DNA from 3 places in the Bacteroides acidifaciens genome. Region 1 is predicted to be linked to each of the others. Evidence: riboswitches for the same ligand, from Rfam matches in the RefSeq annotation. Region 1 holds a riboswitch; each other region holds the start of a gene.
What was found. A riboswitch is a leader RNA that binds a small molecule or an ion and turns the genes downstream of it on or off. The one in region 1 is predicted to bind cobalamin.
Positions count from the first base shown of each region.

Region 2: linked by a shared signal. The riboswitch ahead of accC (acetyl-CoA carboxylase biotin carboxylase subunit) and the one ahead of CLIN57ABFB40_RS03420 (TonB-dependent receptor plug domain-containing protein) in region 1 are both predicted to bind cobalamin.
Region 3: linked by a shared signal. The riboswitch ahead of CLIN57ABFB40_RS01010 (TonB-dependent receptor) and the one ahead of CLIN57ABFB40_RS03420 (TonB-dependent receptor plug domain-containing protein) in region 1 are both predicted to bind cobalamin.

Region 1 is NZ_CAEUHO010000001.1:857,828-863,365, forward strand. Features, by position in the region: gene CLIN57ABFB40_RS03415 (YncE family protein) at 1-1,505, opposite strand, end outside; gene CLIN57ABFB40_RS03420 (TonB-dependent receptor plug domain-containing protein) at 1,521-3,563, opposite strand; cobalamin riboswitch at 3,750-3,960, opposite strand; gene CLIN57ABFB40_RS03425 (hypothetical protein) at 3,944-4,153, shown strand; gene CLIN57ABFB40_RS03430 (DUF5106 domain-containing protein) at 4,244-5,188, opposite strand; gene CLIN57ABFB40_RS03435 (ATP-binding protein) at 5,323-5,538, opposite strand, start outside.
Region 2 is NZ_CAEUHO010000001.1:423,424-428,961, reverse strand. Features, by position in the region: gene CLIN57ABFB40_RS01735 (hypothetical protein) at 1-250, shown strand, start outside; gene pncB (nicotinate phosphoribosyltransferase) at 345-1,511, shown strand; gene CLIN57ABFB40_RS01725 (N-acetyltransferase) at 1,513-2,283, opposite strand; gene CLIN57ABFB40_RS01720 (thioredoxin family protein) at 2,603-2,926, opposite strand; cobalamin riboswitch at 3,130-3,335, shown strand; gene accC (acetyl-CoA carboxylase biotin carboxylase subunit) at 3,470-4,981, shown strand; gene CLIN57ABFB40_RS01710 (acetyl-CoA carboxylase biotin carboxyl carrier protein subunit) at 5,002-5,511, shown strand; gene CLIN57ABFB40_RS01705 (acyl-CoA carboxylase subunit beta) at 5,533-5,538, shown strand, end outside.
Region 3 is NZ_CAEUHO010000001.1:244,413-249,950, forward strand. Features, by position in the region: gene CLIN57ABFB40_RS01005 (ABC transporter substrate-binding protein) at 1-882, opposite strand, end outside; cobalamin riboswitch at 1,008-1,220, shown strand; gene CLIN57ABFB40_RS01010 (TonB-dependent receptor) at 1,427-3,472, shown strand; gene CLIN57ABFB40_RS01015 (YncE family protein) at 3,469-4,617, shown strand; gene CLIN57ABFB40_RS01020 (hypothetical protein) at 4,871-5,275, shown strand; gene CLIN57ABFB40_RS01025 (MAC/perforin domain-containing protein) at 5,287-5,538, shown strand, end outside.

The DNA.
Region 1 (5,538 bases):
TCATCGTCAGGTATCCCATTATTATTTATATCTTTCGAGACTAATACAATTCCCGGTTCAGCACTTCCACCAAGTGCTCCTGTTCCAGTGTTATTGTTGTAAGTGGCATTTCCCCATACCTTGAAATCATATTCCCCTTCGATATTAGGGATTGGTTGAGAAAATCCTACTGTTATTGTTCCACCGAATCCGCCTAATGAGATAACTGATTTTTTCTTTAGCTTTTCTGTGGCACGCTCTAAAACTTGTTCGGCAGTGAAACCTGTCTCATAAGCCGACGTACTCGTATTGATAAACTGTCCGGGAGCCGGCTTATACTCCCATACTTTATTGGCGAAAGCCAATGAATTTTCAGTTTCTTCGGTATTATCATCAATGTCGCTTTGTGAAGCCTTGTCGCTGAATGCAATCGTGTTCGGATTCAGTCCGATATTATTCAGACGGAATTGCAGTTGTCCTTGTTGGTTGAAACAGAGCAAATCTCCGTATATGGTGTAATCATAAGCATTTGTGATATACACGTTGCCACTATAAGGATTCACATTGATTCCATAAGGAGTATCGATACTTGTTCCATCCGTAATGAAATTCTCACGAACGGTTTTTCCTGTTTTCAGATTGAATGTCTTGATAGAAGATGTTTGCGTACTATAATTGTAATTGTATAGATAGGCAATCTCTCCGTCAATGGCGAAGTTCTGTACTTTCTCATTGTAATGAGTCACTCCATTTGTCAGGCAGTCTATTTTTGCAAAGTTATAATTTCCTGCTTCTACATCTTCTCCACGGGTTGCTACATAAACGGTTGTTCCATCCGCACCGGCTACAATCTTGCCCGGATTCGGTCCTACTGTAATTTTATTGATTTCTTTGAATGTGGCGATATCAACCACAGATACAGTATTGTCTACTCCCAGGCCGGATGCATAATCCAGTCCGCCGGAATTGGAAACATATAACTTTTCGTTTTGTACACAGATTCCATCGGGATTACGTCCTACGGAAGTGACACCGTCTATGGCGAGGGAAGTTGTATCAATACGTGTCACTGTTCCGTCATAAGAACACACATACGCTTTTTCTTTGTGAAAGGCGATATATCGTGGTTCACGTGAACTTCCGTTTTCGGTCAGCATTTGAATTTGCTTCAAGGAATTTCCTGTATGGAAGTCTATTACTTCCACTGTACTGGAGACATTGACAATGACATATATCTTGCCGCCATAAATGGCTAAATCATTTGCCGTATCTCCCAATCCCCGATGATTGATTGTGTTAAAATAGTTGCGCACCATTCTCTGGTTTCCGAAAGAGAAACGCATCAATGAACTGTTATTCTGATTGAATAGTCCTTCACATAATGCATAGAGCTCGGCTGTATCTGTTTCAGTCGGGTCACCTGCAATGTCCGAAGTGAAAGGCTTGTCTTCCATATCATCACAAGCCGTGAATAATAATAGGATGGGCAGGCAGAACCAAAATATATATGTCAATTTCCTTTTCATATCAGTATCCTGCTTTTAATATGTTATTTTTAGCGTTGCTCTTACCGAACGTCCCGGCATTGGGAAGTATCGTACAATCTCGTAATTTTTATCCATCAGGTTCAGTACTTCCACGCTGAGCGAACTTGTAACTTTTCTTATCCGGAAGTCGTGGCTCGCCGAGATACTGTGGTCACTGTAACTATCCAGTCGGTTTGCTGCGATATTCTGTCCTACTGTATAGCGTTTTCCTGAATAAAGGAATGAGTAAGACATATTTATCCATGGTGTCTCGATACCTGCTTGTCCAGAGGCAGAAACACGGGGAGTATAGGCTATCTGATGTTTATAAGTCGATTTATCCTTGTTCGAATTAGGGTCAGTGACATCCAATGCCCGTTGGTATGTATAATTGCCGGACAGGTTGATGCGGATTTTCTCCCAAGGCTGGAGAGACAAGTTTCCTGTGGCGTCAATTCCTTTAATCTCCACACTCCCCAAGTTTCTCATACTCCATATCGCAAGGTTCTTGGTAGGATAAGCAATGATTTTATCCGTTACTTTGTTATAGTATGCATCAACGGTTGCCGAAAGATAAGGAATGAATGTACATACATTCTTGCTGTATGTAAGTCCGATATTATATTGCTTTGCATTTTCAGGTTTCAGTTTGGTGTTTCCCACTTCCTGGTAATATAAGTCATTGAAACTTGGCAGGCGGAAGATGTCCTTATAGAAGGCACGGATACGGAACTCTTCGTTATGGAAAGGCTTGAATGAAGCGCTGACATAAGGCGTTAATTTGCGGTGATTGCCGGCGCTGCCGCCTTCCTTGACATCTTCGTTGATGATAGTTGCCAAAGCAGATGCGGAGATGGTCAGCCAATCATTTACATATTTTCCAGCAAAAGCCGTCAGCCATGAATAGCGGGTGGGTTGCGCAAAATTAGTAAGATTAGTATCCATTGTATTGATACTCCCATCCGTTGAAAGGGAAAATGAAAGATTGTTCAATAATCTGTATAATACCGATGCGGAGAGATAGTATTCCTGTTGGTAATAACTGTTTTCCGTTTTTCCTGAAGAGTTTTTGGTGTCGGGGTCCAGGTAACGCTGATAGCTCCAGTTCCATTTGGCGGAAGTCTGCAATACCCATTGGTGGCTGAACTCTTTCTTATATTGGCTTTGTATAAATGTATTCTTGTCCCACAGGTGTTGTGAGGAATAGTCGTTATAAAGTGTAGTGGCTTTCGGCAATCCTCGGGAAGATTGGAAGTAATAGGCTTTCAATCGCCATTGCTCTTTATCGGAGAAGTTGCCGTAAAGTCCGGCTTCGGTACGGAAAGTCTGTACGTCGGTATTCTTTCTTTTCTCCCGTGACGTCAGGTCGCCCTCTGTATTTCCGTAGTGCAGGGTGTAGGGGTATTGTCCGTCTGAAGACATCCATTCGCCATTGGCTGTGACTGTCCACTTAGAATTGAGTTGTCGCTCTAACAGAACCGATGGGTTGACCAGCCCCCATGAGCCGGTCTTGAAAGCCGCGCTGATATTCGTACGTTTCCCTTTTTCGAAACGGGGAGTAAGTGTCTGTATATTCAGTATTCCTGCCGAAGCGAAGAAACGTGCCGGCTGGAATATATTATCGCTTTGACCGTTGCTTAATGATAACTGGTCTACGTTATCGAGCGAGAAACGACCGATGTCAATCTGACCCGTCTGGCAGTCGGTTACGGTGATTCCGTCATAACCTACGGCTGTGTGTTGTGCGCCCAGGCTGCGTATGGATACGGTTTTCAGTCCGCCGATGCCACCGTAATCTTTCACGGTCACTCCGGCAAAATGCTTCACGGCATCAGAGACTTGCAGAGCATGCAGGTTCTTTAGCGCATCTTTGGAAAGTACTTGTAGCGGAGCGGTAGAACGTATCTCTCGTGTTTGGTAAATATCGGAAACTGTAATTTCGGGGATGGAGTATGTATGCGTTGTATCCACTTTTTGCTGTTGCGCAAAAAGTGCGGGGAATAAAAGCTGGCAGCAGATTACTGCACAGATACTCTTGTATAGCCTTATATGTCTCATCCTTGTCCTATTATTGATCTATTTTTCACTTTTAAAAGTGTCCGGGCGAAATCCCTTCGACCGGACACGCATAAATAAACTTGGCAGAGTTTATTAATTAAAACACACTTTCTCTGAATCAGAATGATGAATGAAATGATAGACGGATTGTCCGGTTCATTAGATTCAACGCTTTTTCCTCGAAAGCAGTGAAATTGGTTGCACGGCAGGTCTTCTGACTCGTTCCTGTTGCGGGCGCCTTCCCAGAAGTTTCTTTCCAGTGGCTAAAAGTAGGTTGCTCGCAACATATTTATAGAACTTACAGCAGCGGGACTGTTCAGGATTTACACCTGATTCCCTTTTAATCGCTTTCCTCGTATGTTTTTGAGGTCTGCGAACCAATGCGTGGCAAAGATAGGGAGTTTATTTGGCTTTTGCAAAGGGGGGCGTTCTTTTTCTTTCGTCTTGATACGAAAGAAAAAGAACCAAAAAGAAAGAATCAAGGCTGCGTTTTTTCAGCTACTCCGGTGCTTTCTCCGGCTAAAGGGCAGAAACTCGCTACGCTCAAACAGTCTGCCCTTCTTAACGCCGAAGAAAACACCTGCGCTTGACGCTGAAAAAACGAGGCCGGGAAACCATGCGGGGTGGCACGTGGTATGGGCATGCGGTGTGTGTACGTGTGTGGGTGACGTGGGAGATGCTTATTGTTCGCCTTTCATTAGTAAGTATTCTTCGATGGTTTGCGCTGTGGCATCCTTTAGAAGTACTGTCTTGTCTTTGTTCAGAAGGTAGAGGGTAGGGACGGCTTTCAAGTCATACAGTTGTTGCTCCTTGATAGCGAAAGTCTTGTCATATCCGTTAATCCATTCCTTCGGGAATTCATTCAGATGTTTCCGCCATTCGTCCAGTTCTTCGTCGGGGTAGATAGAGAGGACGGTCAACTTCTTTTGAGATAGAAGCTGATTGATGATAGGGGCGTTTTTTAATGCTTCGATTGTTTCCGTGCAGGCGTGGCATCCCGGGTTATTGATAAATAATAAGGTATAGTCCGATTTCTGTTGATAAAGGGAGCCTTGTGCGCCAGAAGACAATGTATAGTTAAAGTTCAATGCTTTGGTTCCGATACGGTTTTTCTGAGCCAGTTCACGGCGGGCTTTGGGACGTACCTTTTCTATTTCTTCCAGTATGGGAGAAGCCAGCATGGCATCCAGTACAGGGATATAAAATTCTTCGTTACGCATCGGAGAGTTAGGGTCGTACAGATATTTGTCTGCCAAGTCGGTGATGTAAGTGAATACCTTCTTATCCACGTTTGTCCGTTCGATTGTTTTCCGCATAGCTTGCTGTGCAGTTTCCAATGGAACATGGTTCAATATATCGCAATAGTCCGACCAAGCCTGTTCGGTCACTTCGGGGTGATGGATATAATTGGTATCGGCAAAGTTTACGTTATCCCAATAGTGCTTGACAAGGAAATCCGCCCGTTGTTCCGGCGCCGTCATCATTGTCGGGATGGTGGGTAATGTGAAAGTTTTGATAGTATCCTGTGCTACTTCAGTTTTGTTTAAGCCGGAAGCATTGCCGTTTTTGCAGGCACAAAGACAAAGAATACATACAATTGAAAGAATATTTAGATTCGTTTTCATAATTGGCTGTTATTATATTGAACTTCTATGAATTACATAGAAGACAAAGATAATGCCTTTTCATTTTATACAAAGAATATTTCTTTCTTTTCTTCTTTGTCTTCTTTTAAAAGAACCTTACTTTGTGAAAAATCTTATTTCTCCTTTGCCAATGTAAAGACAAACTCCAGTCCGCCGCCCTGATTATTTTTGGCAGAGATGATGCCGCCATGGATAATCACTGCATTCTTCACGATAGCCAGTCCTAGTCCCGTTCCGCCTAATTTTCGCGAACGACCTTTGTCTACCCGGTAGAAACGCTCGAAGAGACGGTTCAGATGTTCGGGGGATACGCCTACGCCCGTATCGGC
Region 2 (5,538 bases), 430 kb from region 1:
TCCTTATTTGGAATGTAATATCGGCGGCTCATTCGCTGCCGCCAAAGAAACAAACGGCGGTTTTTATCTCTCGCCTTCCGTGGGGGCACAACTAAGACTTACTCAAAAGCTGAAAATGAATGTAGCGTTAGGCTATGAAATACAGAAGTTGGAACGGTTAAAGAAACAGGCCGCCCCGTATTTCCGCACTGAATTTAAGGAAGAATTATCACACCATTCCCTCACCGTGAAAGTCGGAATGACCTATTAGAAAACATTAAAAGAAAGAAATATCGGCAATCAAACAATAGTTTCGTTCAACAAATACTAACTTTACAACGTTTTTAATAGAAAGAACGAACGGCATGATTGTTAGAACGCTACTGGATACAGACCTCTATAAGTTTACCACATCGTACGCTTATATCAAACTATTTCCCTATGCAATGGGGAAGTTCAGCTTCCATGATAGAAATGAGACTGAATATACTGAAGAATTTCTGGAAAGACTTAAAAATGAAATTGATAAGCTAAGCCGATTGAGACTTACAGAAGAAGAACTGGAATATATGACACGGAATTGCCGGTTCCTTCCGAGAGTTTACTGGGAATGGCTGTCATCCTTCCGCTTTCATCCGGATAAAATCAAGATACATTTGGATGAGGCGCATCATCTTCGCATCGAAGTCAGTGATTTTCTCTATAAAGCTACCCTGTATGAAGTACCTTTGCTTGCCATTGTATCCGAAATAAAGAACCAGTTCTTCGGCAATGTAGCCGATATGGATGAAATCTTATGCAAATTATCGGAGAAAGTGGAACTGTCCAATCGACATCAGTTACATTTCTCAGAGTTCGGTACGCGGCGGAGATTCTCTGTCCATGTGCAGGAGACGGTTATCGGAAAATTAAAAGAAACGGCACAATATTGCACAGGCACTTCCAACTGCTATTTTGCGATGAAGTACGACATGAAAATGATGGGTACTCATCCGCATGAGTGGTTCATGTTTCATGGAGCGCAATTCGGATATAAACACGCCAACTACATGGCGCTCGAAAACTGGGTGAATGTCTATGACGGTGATTTGGGCATTGCCTTATCCGATACTTATACTTCCGGTATCTTCCTCAGCAATCTCAGCCGCAAACAGGCGAAACTGTTTGACGGTGTCCGCTGCGATTCCGGTAATGAATTTGAATTTATAGACAGCCTGGTATCCCGTTACAAGGAACTGGGAATTGACGCGACCACCAAGACTATCGTTTTCAGCAATGCCCTCGATTTCACAAAAGCACTGGAGATTCAGGAATATTGCAAGAACAAAATCCGTTGTTCCTTCGGCATCGGGACAAATCTCACCAATGACACCGGATTCGAGCCTTCGAACATTGTCATGAAGCTGACACAATGCAAGATGAATGTCAATCAAGAATGGCGGGAATGCATCAAGCTATCCGATGACGAAGGCAAACATACCGGTAGTCCGGAAGAAGTACAGGCATGTTTGCATGAATTGAGATTGAATTAGCTTATTTCCCTATTATCGCTTTATCAAAACGGCTATCCATACAAGCACTGATATCCGTTGTGACAAACTTGCCTTCATAGAACAAGCTGAATATCGTAGCCGGAGTAGGTGCAGCCTGTGCCTGCTCCATTGTCTCCAATTTAACAATCTCCAAAGGCAGATTTCTTTTAGCGGCGGTTTCCTTCAAAGAACTCGTCACATGAAATTCCGCAAACGGACAACGGTTGGAGAAATAAACAGTGATACCCTTTTTATTAGGGCATTCTCCTGTTCGTACAGATTCATTAAATGTCGGATTCGGAGCATCAACATTTAATTTCTTCACTAACAGACTAAATCCTGTCGGAAGCTGTTCGCAAACAACAAATCCTTGTCTCAACAGCCATTTGGTATCACTCATAAAATGAAACTTCTTTGTTCCTACTACTGTCACCAAACCGTCCTTACCTTGCTGCATGGCGTCATCTATCGCAGTTTGGAGCAGAGCTTTCGCATACCCTTTTCCTTTATACTGCCCGGCTACCCAAAAGCAGTTTATCAACAAGTAATTGTCGGCCTTCACAGGAACCCACCCGTTTTCGGCAGGGCCATATTCGATAAATACTTTCGCTCGCTCATTCAAACGACGAAAAACATACCCGTTTTCAAATTGCTTCTTCAGCCATTCCTTTTTCAGGTTATAACTTTCCTGGCATTTCTTATCCGAGAAAGCACAGCAGATATGTTCTTTCCCTATGTTGTCTTTAGTAAGCGTGATAAAGTCGATGTTCATGGTATCAGTTTTTTATTAGTAGTCTTTTAATGAAATAGTATCGGATATTATATTATCCACAAAGATAAACATTCGAGTGTAGCAGTCATTATCCAATCCCGTAAAAATCAATATTATTTAGTAGAAAGTGAGGTACGGGCATAAAAAAAGGAGCAACGCCTTGCTCCAACCTTTGTTAACCTTAAATCTAATACTATGAAAAACACAGTGCAAAGATACGGACTTTCCGATTATCTGCAAATTATCCAAATAAAAAAGCATGTTTCATAACATGATTTAAAACTTTCCGAAGAATAACACCTCTTTTATTAATACTTTTTCAAGATTTAAATCCCTTCACGGCTCTTTCCAGTCTTTCCAAAGTAAGTTCGCCGGATTGTCTCCAAAGTTGTTGTCCTTTTCTTAAAAGGATAAATGTAGGCGTTGCTTCGATGGTGTAGAAATCCGTAAGGGCAGTTTCCTGGTCTACGTCCACTTCCACTACTTCGAGCGTTCCTTCCATTAGTTTCTTAAATTCCTCAACGACAGGTTTCATATGCTGGCAATGAGGACACCACGTTGCGTAAAATTCCGCCATTACCCAATCGGCATTAGCCAGCTTCTCTTGATTCCGTTCCTCACGGGCTACTTTCTTCTCTTTCATAATTGATTACTGTTTTGATTAATAATTGCCACTTCAACAATGCGAAAAGAAAGAAAGTTTAAAGGGTACACAATAATACACACAGATTTAACTATTAAATCCATTTGCATTTACCGTCTTTCGTTTCTAATATCCGGACAGCCGCCCATTGCACAAAAAAGCAACTTTCGTGCAAAAAGAGAACACTCTATTCAAAATTTATTTATCTTTGTCGCCGAAATGGTTCGGAATCCGTAGCCAACGGACGACGATTAATAGGGAATCGGGTGCAAATCCCGGACAGTCCCGCTGCTGTGAAGCTCTGTTCAATGTCTTATAAATGAACTAATTTGACGCCACTGATGTTCTATCGGGAAGGTAAATAAGACAAGAGTCAGTCAGAAGACCTGCCACTTCACGTAAAACGTTCTTCCGCCTCGTGGATTAGGAGAAAGGACATCGTTTGTTAAGCCCCAAATCAAGAAAATACTGTGTTTTCATCAGGTGGAGTATGTCCGCAAGGTGGGAAGACATAAAATAGGTATGTACTTAATTTAGAAAAGTATGATAAAAAGAATCTTAGTAGCCAATCGCGGTGAGATAGCCGTGAGGGTGATGCGCTCCTGCCGGGAGATGGAAATAACGAGTATCGCGATATTTTCCGAGGCAGACCGGACTGCAAAGCACGTCCTCTACGCAGACGAAGCATATTGTGTAGGTCCCGCCGCATCTAAAGAGAGTTATCTGAATATAGAAAAAATCATCGAAGTGGCGAAAGCGAACCACGCAGACGCCATTCATCCGGGATATGGCTTCCTGTCCGAGAATGCGGCTTTTGCACGACGTTGCCAGGAAGAAGGCATTATCTTTATCGGTCCCAATCCGGAGACGATGGAAGCAATGGGCGACAAGATTTCCGCCCGCATCAAGATGATTGAAGCCGGAGTACCCGTCGTGCCCGGCACACAAGAAAACCTGAAAAGTGTGGAAGAAGCCGTGGAACTCTGCAACAAAATCGGTTATCCGGTGATGCTGAAAGCCTCTATGGGTGGCGGTGGAAAAGGGATGCGCCTTATCCACAGCGCGGAAGAAGTGGAAGAGGCCTATACAACTGCCAAAAGCGAATCTCTTTCTTCTTTCGGTGACGATACGGTTTATCTGGAGAAGTTCGTGGAAGAGCCTCATCACATCGAGTTTCAGATTCTGGGTGACAAGCATGGAAACGTGATTCATCTTTGCGAACGCGAATGTTCCGTGCAACGCCGCAATCAGAAGATTGTGGAAGAAACTCCTTCGGTTTTCGTCACTCCGGAATTGCGGAAAGATATGGGAGAAAAAGCGGTGGCTGCCGCAAAAGCCGTTAATTATATTGGTGCGGGAACTATCGAGTTCCTGGTGGACAAACACCGCAACTATTACTTCCTCGAAATGAACACCCGCCTGCAAGTGGAACACCCCATTACGGAAGAAGTAATCGGTGTAGACCTCGTAAAAGAGCAGATAAAGGTAGCCGACGGACAGGTTCTCCAACTGAAACAGGAAGATATCAAGCAGCGCGGACACGCTATCGAATGTCGTATCTGTGCTGAAGATACGGAAATGAATTTCATGCCGAGCCCGGGAATTATCAAGCAGATAACAGAGCCGAACGGTATCGGAGTGCGTATCGACAGTTATGTGTACGAAGGATACGAGATTCCTATTTATTATGACCCGATGATTGGCAAACTGATTGTGTGGGCTACCAACCGCGAATATGCTATCGAACGGATGCGCCGCGTGCTTCACGAATACAAGCTGACGGGAGTCAAGAATAATATCAGTTACCTACGTGCCATCATGGATACGCCCGATTTTGTGGAAGGCCATTACGATACCGGATTCATCGCCAAAAACGGTGAGCACCTGCATCAGTGCATCATGCGAACCAGCGAGCGTGCCGAGAATATTGCGTTGATTGCCGCCTACATGGATTACCTGATGAATCTTGAAGAGAACAGCAGTGACACTACCGACAACCGTCCTATCAGCAAATGGAAAGAATTCGGATTGCATAAAGGCGTACTTCGTATCTAATTAAAAAAAAGCAGTTAATTATGGAAATTCATATAGGTGACCGGGTGGCCGAAGTGGAACTGGTCAGCAAAGAAGATAATAAAGTGGTACTTACCATCGACGGAAAGCCGTTTGAAGCGGACGTGGTAATGGCGGAAAACGGAACCTGCAACATCCTTATGGACGGTCGCAGCGCAAACGCGCAACTCATCCGCAAGGAGAACGGGAAAAGCTATAAAGTGAACACGCATTACAGCAGTTTCAATGTTGAAATCGTAGACAGCCAGGCGAAATACCTGCGTATGCGCAAGAAAGGCGAGGACGAACAGAACGACCGCATCACTTCCCCCATGCCGGGCAAAGTAGTAAAAATCTCCGTAACGGCAGGACAGGAAGTGAAAGCGGGAGACACCGCTATCGTTATCGAAGCCATGAAGATGCAGAGCAACTATAAAGTGACTTCGGATTGCCGTATCAAAGAAATTCTGGTTCAGGAAGGCGATAACATCACTGGTGACCAGACATTAATAACATTAGAACCGATTGCATAACACTAAAAAACGGATTGCATCATGGAA
Region 3 (5,538 bases), 610 kb from region 1:
GGCTTTTTGTATCAGTCCATAGGCTGTTTCCAGTCCGATTGGGGTTGAACTGTTAGAACTGTTTTCTTTATAAATGTACTCTGCGCCTGCATCGGCAATCAGTCGTGTCATATAACTTTGGGTGGAAGGCATTACCCAACTGTCGTTCCACGGAGTGTTGAACATAACGGTAGGGCGCTGGCTGACGGAATCCGTGAGGGCTTTCAGTGCATAATACCGTTGGGGGATTTCCCGGAATATTTCTATTCCCTTTTCCCGCTTGTCTGTCAGTTCGGAAAGGACAATCATCCATTCGGCCTTGCCGAGCGGTGATTCTTCCAGATATTCACCCATATATAAATAAGGTATGGAAAGTTCTTTCAACTTGTCTGTTACAGCGGTTTGGGCGTCACCTATGCCATAGAGCAAAACTACGTCGGGTTTTAATCCAATCAGCAGTTCGTAGTTCATTTCAGGACCCATATCCTTGATTGAATCTTTGTGGGCAAGGATGTAGGGATTGGCGATATAATCAATGCCCGAAACTCCGACAATCCGGTTGATTTCTCCTAGTTCATCGAGCATGGCGATGTAGGAAGAAGACATGCATACAATTTGTTTGGCTCCGGCAGGGATGATGGGACCGTTGAATCCGGCAGGCGCTTGCTCACCGTTGCGTGTAACAAAATAGGACATTGTTACATCGTTGGCGCCTTGCCACGGGTTGGTAATCTGTATAAGTGTGCTGGTGGCGTTCTCGGCACCCAGAATTTTAAATCCCGAAGCGTATTCAGGGGTATATACATCTTGGTTGAATGCTTCCAGAGATGTCTTATTACGGGTGATACAGCTTGCCAAAAAGAGCAGGCAAAGTAACGTGATAGTCAGAGCAGGAGATTTCACTTTTATAAGATGTTTAATTAGAAAAAATAATAGTGGGTCCTTTCGAACGGCAAAGATAGGACTTATTATTAGTTTGTTTTTATTTTAGTTGGATTTTTCTTCCGATTTGTTTCTATTTGTGTATCTTTGTCCCTAGAAATTTTGGTGTCACTTTTCCGATTCTACGGAAAGAGTGGTGAAAAGGGAATCAGGTGTAAATCCTGAACAGACCCGCTGCTGTAAGCTCCGCCAAAAGTTTTCCTACAATACTCAAATCCACTGTTCCGCTTTGGAGGAATGGGAAGGGCGTTAGGAAAATGGAGTAAGTCAGAAGACCTGCCAAAGTTGAATTCTTGAAACTTTCCGGGATTAGAGTTTGAAGAGTGCAGTTTATAGCAATCACATAGTACTTGTTTTTGTGCGACGTACAAAGTGCGCAGTGTCTGTTTGTGCAGGACGCTGACTTATGCTCTTTTTGAAGGGGAGCAGACTGCCCTTTTCTGTCTTTGTATATTCCTGGAAGTTTATAATTGAAAGAAAATAAACAGACGAGATGACAAGAGGAATGATTCGAAAAATTCTATGGACAGTAGGTTGTTTGGGACTTCCGGCGTTGCTGGGAGCTCAAAGTCGTTTGGATAGTTTGCAACACTTGGATGAGGTAGTGGTCACGGCGAAGCCGTATAAAGAAGTAATCCCTGCCCAACGGCTGAACGGGCTGCAACTGGAACGACTGAATACGCATAATGTAGCTGATGCTTTGCGCTACTTTTCCGGCGTGCAAATCAAGGATTACGGTGGTATGGGCGGATTGAAGACGATAGATGTCCGTAATATGGGTTCTCACCATGTCGGTGTGTTTTATGACGGCATTCAGATTGGAAACGCACAAAACGGAGTGGTTGATTTGGGGCGTTTTTCGCTGGATGATTTGGAAGAATTATCTCTTTATAACGGACAAAAAAGTGAGATATTCCAGTCCGCCAAAGACTTTGCTTCGGCTTCGGCTGTATATATGAAAGCTCGGAAACCGAAGTTTGAAACAGGAAAGAAAACGAATCTGCTGGTGCGCTATAAGGCAGGAAGTATCCAGTTGATTAATCCTTCCATCCGGTTGGAACATAAACTGAACGATTACCTTAGCTTGAGTCTGAGCGGTGAATATACGAAATCCGACGGGCAATATAAGTTCCGTTACAGACGTTTGAATCAGGAGGGTAAAGTGGCTTATGATACGACAGCTACCCGATGGAACAGTGATATTGAGGCTTATCGTATCGAAGCCGGTGTATATGGCATTATTCATAACGGCTATTGGCAGGCTAAACTGTATTATTATGATTCGGACAGAGGACTGCCCGGAGCTATCGTGAAAAATGTATGGCAGAATGGAGAACGGCAGGGGGATAAGAATTTCTTTGCCCAAGCTACATTTGTGAAAGATGTCACCCCGAAATATAAGTTGCAACTGAACGGGAAGTTTGCCTATGACTATACACATTATCTTTCAAGGGATACAGTGCAGTTTCTGCAAGAGAGTGTGACAAAAAAGATGCAGTTCGATAATACCTATTATCAGCAGGACTGGTATTTGTCGGTGGTGAATATGTATAGCATTCTGCCTGTATGGGATGTGTCTTTGTCTGTCGATTTTCAATATAATAAGTTGAATGCCGTCATGCGTGGAGTAGGGACTCCTTTCACGTTCCCGCAACGCTATACAACTTGGGCGGCACTGGCTACGGCGTTGAATCTGGGAAAATGGAAATTACAGGCTGATGTGTTGGGGACATTCGTTATCGAGAAAGTTCGTAATAATGTGCAAGCCCCTGACAAATCGGAACTTTCTCCGGCATTTATCGTCGGGTATAAACCTTTCCACAACCATGATTTTAATTTGCGTGCTTTCTATAAGCGTATCTTCCGTTTGCCTACTTTTAATGACCTTTATTATGCGCAAATAGGCTTTAGTCAGTTGAATCCGGAATTTACCGACCAATTTAATATTGGTGGAAGTTATCAAAAGACATTCAAAAAAGGATTTATTGACCGGATTTCTGTACAGGCTGATATTTACTATGCCGCGATTACAGATAAGATTATTGCTGCGCCTACCGGGAGCAGTTTTCGCTGGATGATGACAAATATGGGAAAAGTGGAGAGTAAGGGGCTAGATGTTTCGGCGGCTGTATTCGGTCATGCAGGACCGGTAAGGATGAATACCAATCTTTCTTATTCTTTCGCGAAAGCGCAGGATTTTACAAAAATCAACGGGAAGAAACTGTCTTCGTATGGCGACCAGATTCCTTATACTCCCTGGCATAGCGGCTCGGTGATTGCGGGAGTAGAATATGGTACGTGGACGTTGAATTACAGTTTTATTTATGTAGGTGAGCGTTATAACGGGGCTGTGAATAATATTCCGCGTAACTATGTGGAACCGTGGTACACACATGATTTTTCCTTGCAAAAGGAGTTTCGGATTCGTAGTCGTTATCTGTTGAAGGCCTCGATAGAGATGAACAATGCGCTGAACCAATATTACGATGTGGTACTCAATTATCCGATGCCGGGGCGGAATTTCCGGTTTATTGTTAGTCTTAGCTTATGAAAAAAATACATTTTATATATCTGCTGATACTTTTTATGAGTTTGTCGGCTTGTCGGGAGGATGAACAGATTTTCCTTTCGGACAGTGTGCAAGTGGCGCTTCCTATGGTAGGAACCCGTATTAAAGGGTTTTATCAACTCAACGAGGGAAATATGGGAATGAACCGTGCTTCACTTGATTATTTTGATTATACGACAGGGCATTATACCCGTGATATTTTTTCCGAACGTAACCCGGAGATTGTAAAAGAGTTGGGAGATGTGGGAAATGACATTAAAGTATATGGACAGAAAGTATATGCGGTAATTAATGTTTCCAATCTGATCGTTGTGTTTGATGTGCGTACTGCGCGTATAATCAAGGAGATAGAGGTTCCTAATTGCCGTTATTTGGCATTTTGGAAGGATAAGGCGTATATCAGTTCCTATGCTGGTCCTGTGCAGATTGATCCGAATGCGGAAGTCGGGTTTGTAGCGGAAATAGATACGGCTAGCTTGGAAGTGACCCGAAAAGTGCCGGTAGGATATCAGCCGGAAGAAATGGTTGTGTATAATAAGAAACTGTATGTGGCTAATTCGGGAGGATACCGTGCACCGAATTATGACCGGACGGTGTCTGTGGTTGATTTGGAAACATTTAAAGAAAAAAAGAAAATAGATGTGGCTATCAATCTGTATCGGATGGCGATTGATGAACGTGGAGATATTTATGTGAGTTCGCGTGGAGATTATAAGAATACTCCTTCTAATCTGTATGTGATAGATAGTACGACCGATGAAGTGAAGCAATGTTTGGATATTCCGGTGGGAGGAATGTGTATAGACGGCGATAAGCTTTATTATTATAGTGTGGCTTATAACATGACATCGGGCAGAAATAAGGTAACATATGGAATCTTGGATACCCGGACTAAGAGACAAATAACGGATCGGATTATTACCGACGGCACTGATAAGGATATTATGATACCTTATGGCATTGCCGTTAACCCTGAAACTAAAGAGATATTTATGTCGGATGCCCAAAATTACGTGGTGATCGGCTTCGTCTATTGTTTCTCACCCGAAGGAAAGTTGAAATGGAAAACAGAAGGGGGGAATATCCCCGGGCATTTTGCTTTTATAACAGAAGGATTGGTGAAATGAATAGAAACATATTTAATACTTTATTTATATGGAATCAATAGTTCGTTAAATTTTGAATTAACATAAAAGTAGGTCAAGACCTATCAAAACATAAATTTAAAGTTTCCGCGGAATTGAGCAATAAGAATCAACAACTAGAATTTTATTAAGAGTTCTTGTATTTTCTTTTCTCTATAATGGATTCTTAGTTTCCATTAGTTTTCGTGTATATAAATGTTTTATTATAAATTTAAAATTAATTAAGGAGAGAAAAATGAAAAGATTTTTTTTATTATTTATCATGGCGTGTTCACTATTTGTTTCTTGTTCTAAAGAATCTCCGGAAGAAGATGTTGGGAATTTCAATGACTTGTCACGGACATTATGGGAAGGGAAAATAATACTTGCTGGTGTGGAAAGTTCTATTGTTATTTCTTTTGATTCAGGAATTGAGGGATATTGTTTTTTTAATTCGTCAAAGGATGAATCTTGTTTGTTTGAATATTCAATGATGGACAAGGAGGTAAGATTCTATAATGTATATGGTGACAGTGATAAATTAGTTATCAATGGATTATGGCATTTTCTGATATTGGAGAAAAATAAAATAAAGTTAATAAAAATTGATTCAGAAGAAGAACGCAACTATATAACTCTAACAAGAATCATTAATAATTAAAAGATACCATTATGAAACTTACTCATTTTTTATTGATCACTATTGTTCTTTGCTTATGTTCTTGTTCGAATGAACAAGAATTTTGTAATCTTGATAATGTAAAAACAAAGGAATTTACTATCAGGAATAGAGATTCTCGCTTTCCTTTAGAATTAAACTATATTCCAGTTAATGATTCAAAAACGAGAAGTGATATAACATATCAATATCAATATTTGGGACATGGATTTAAACCTATCACATTACCATTAATTGATGCAGCT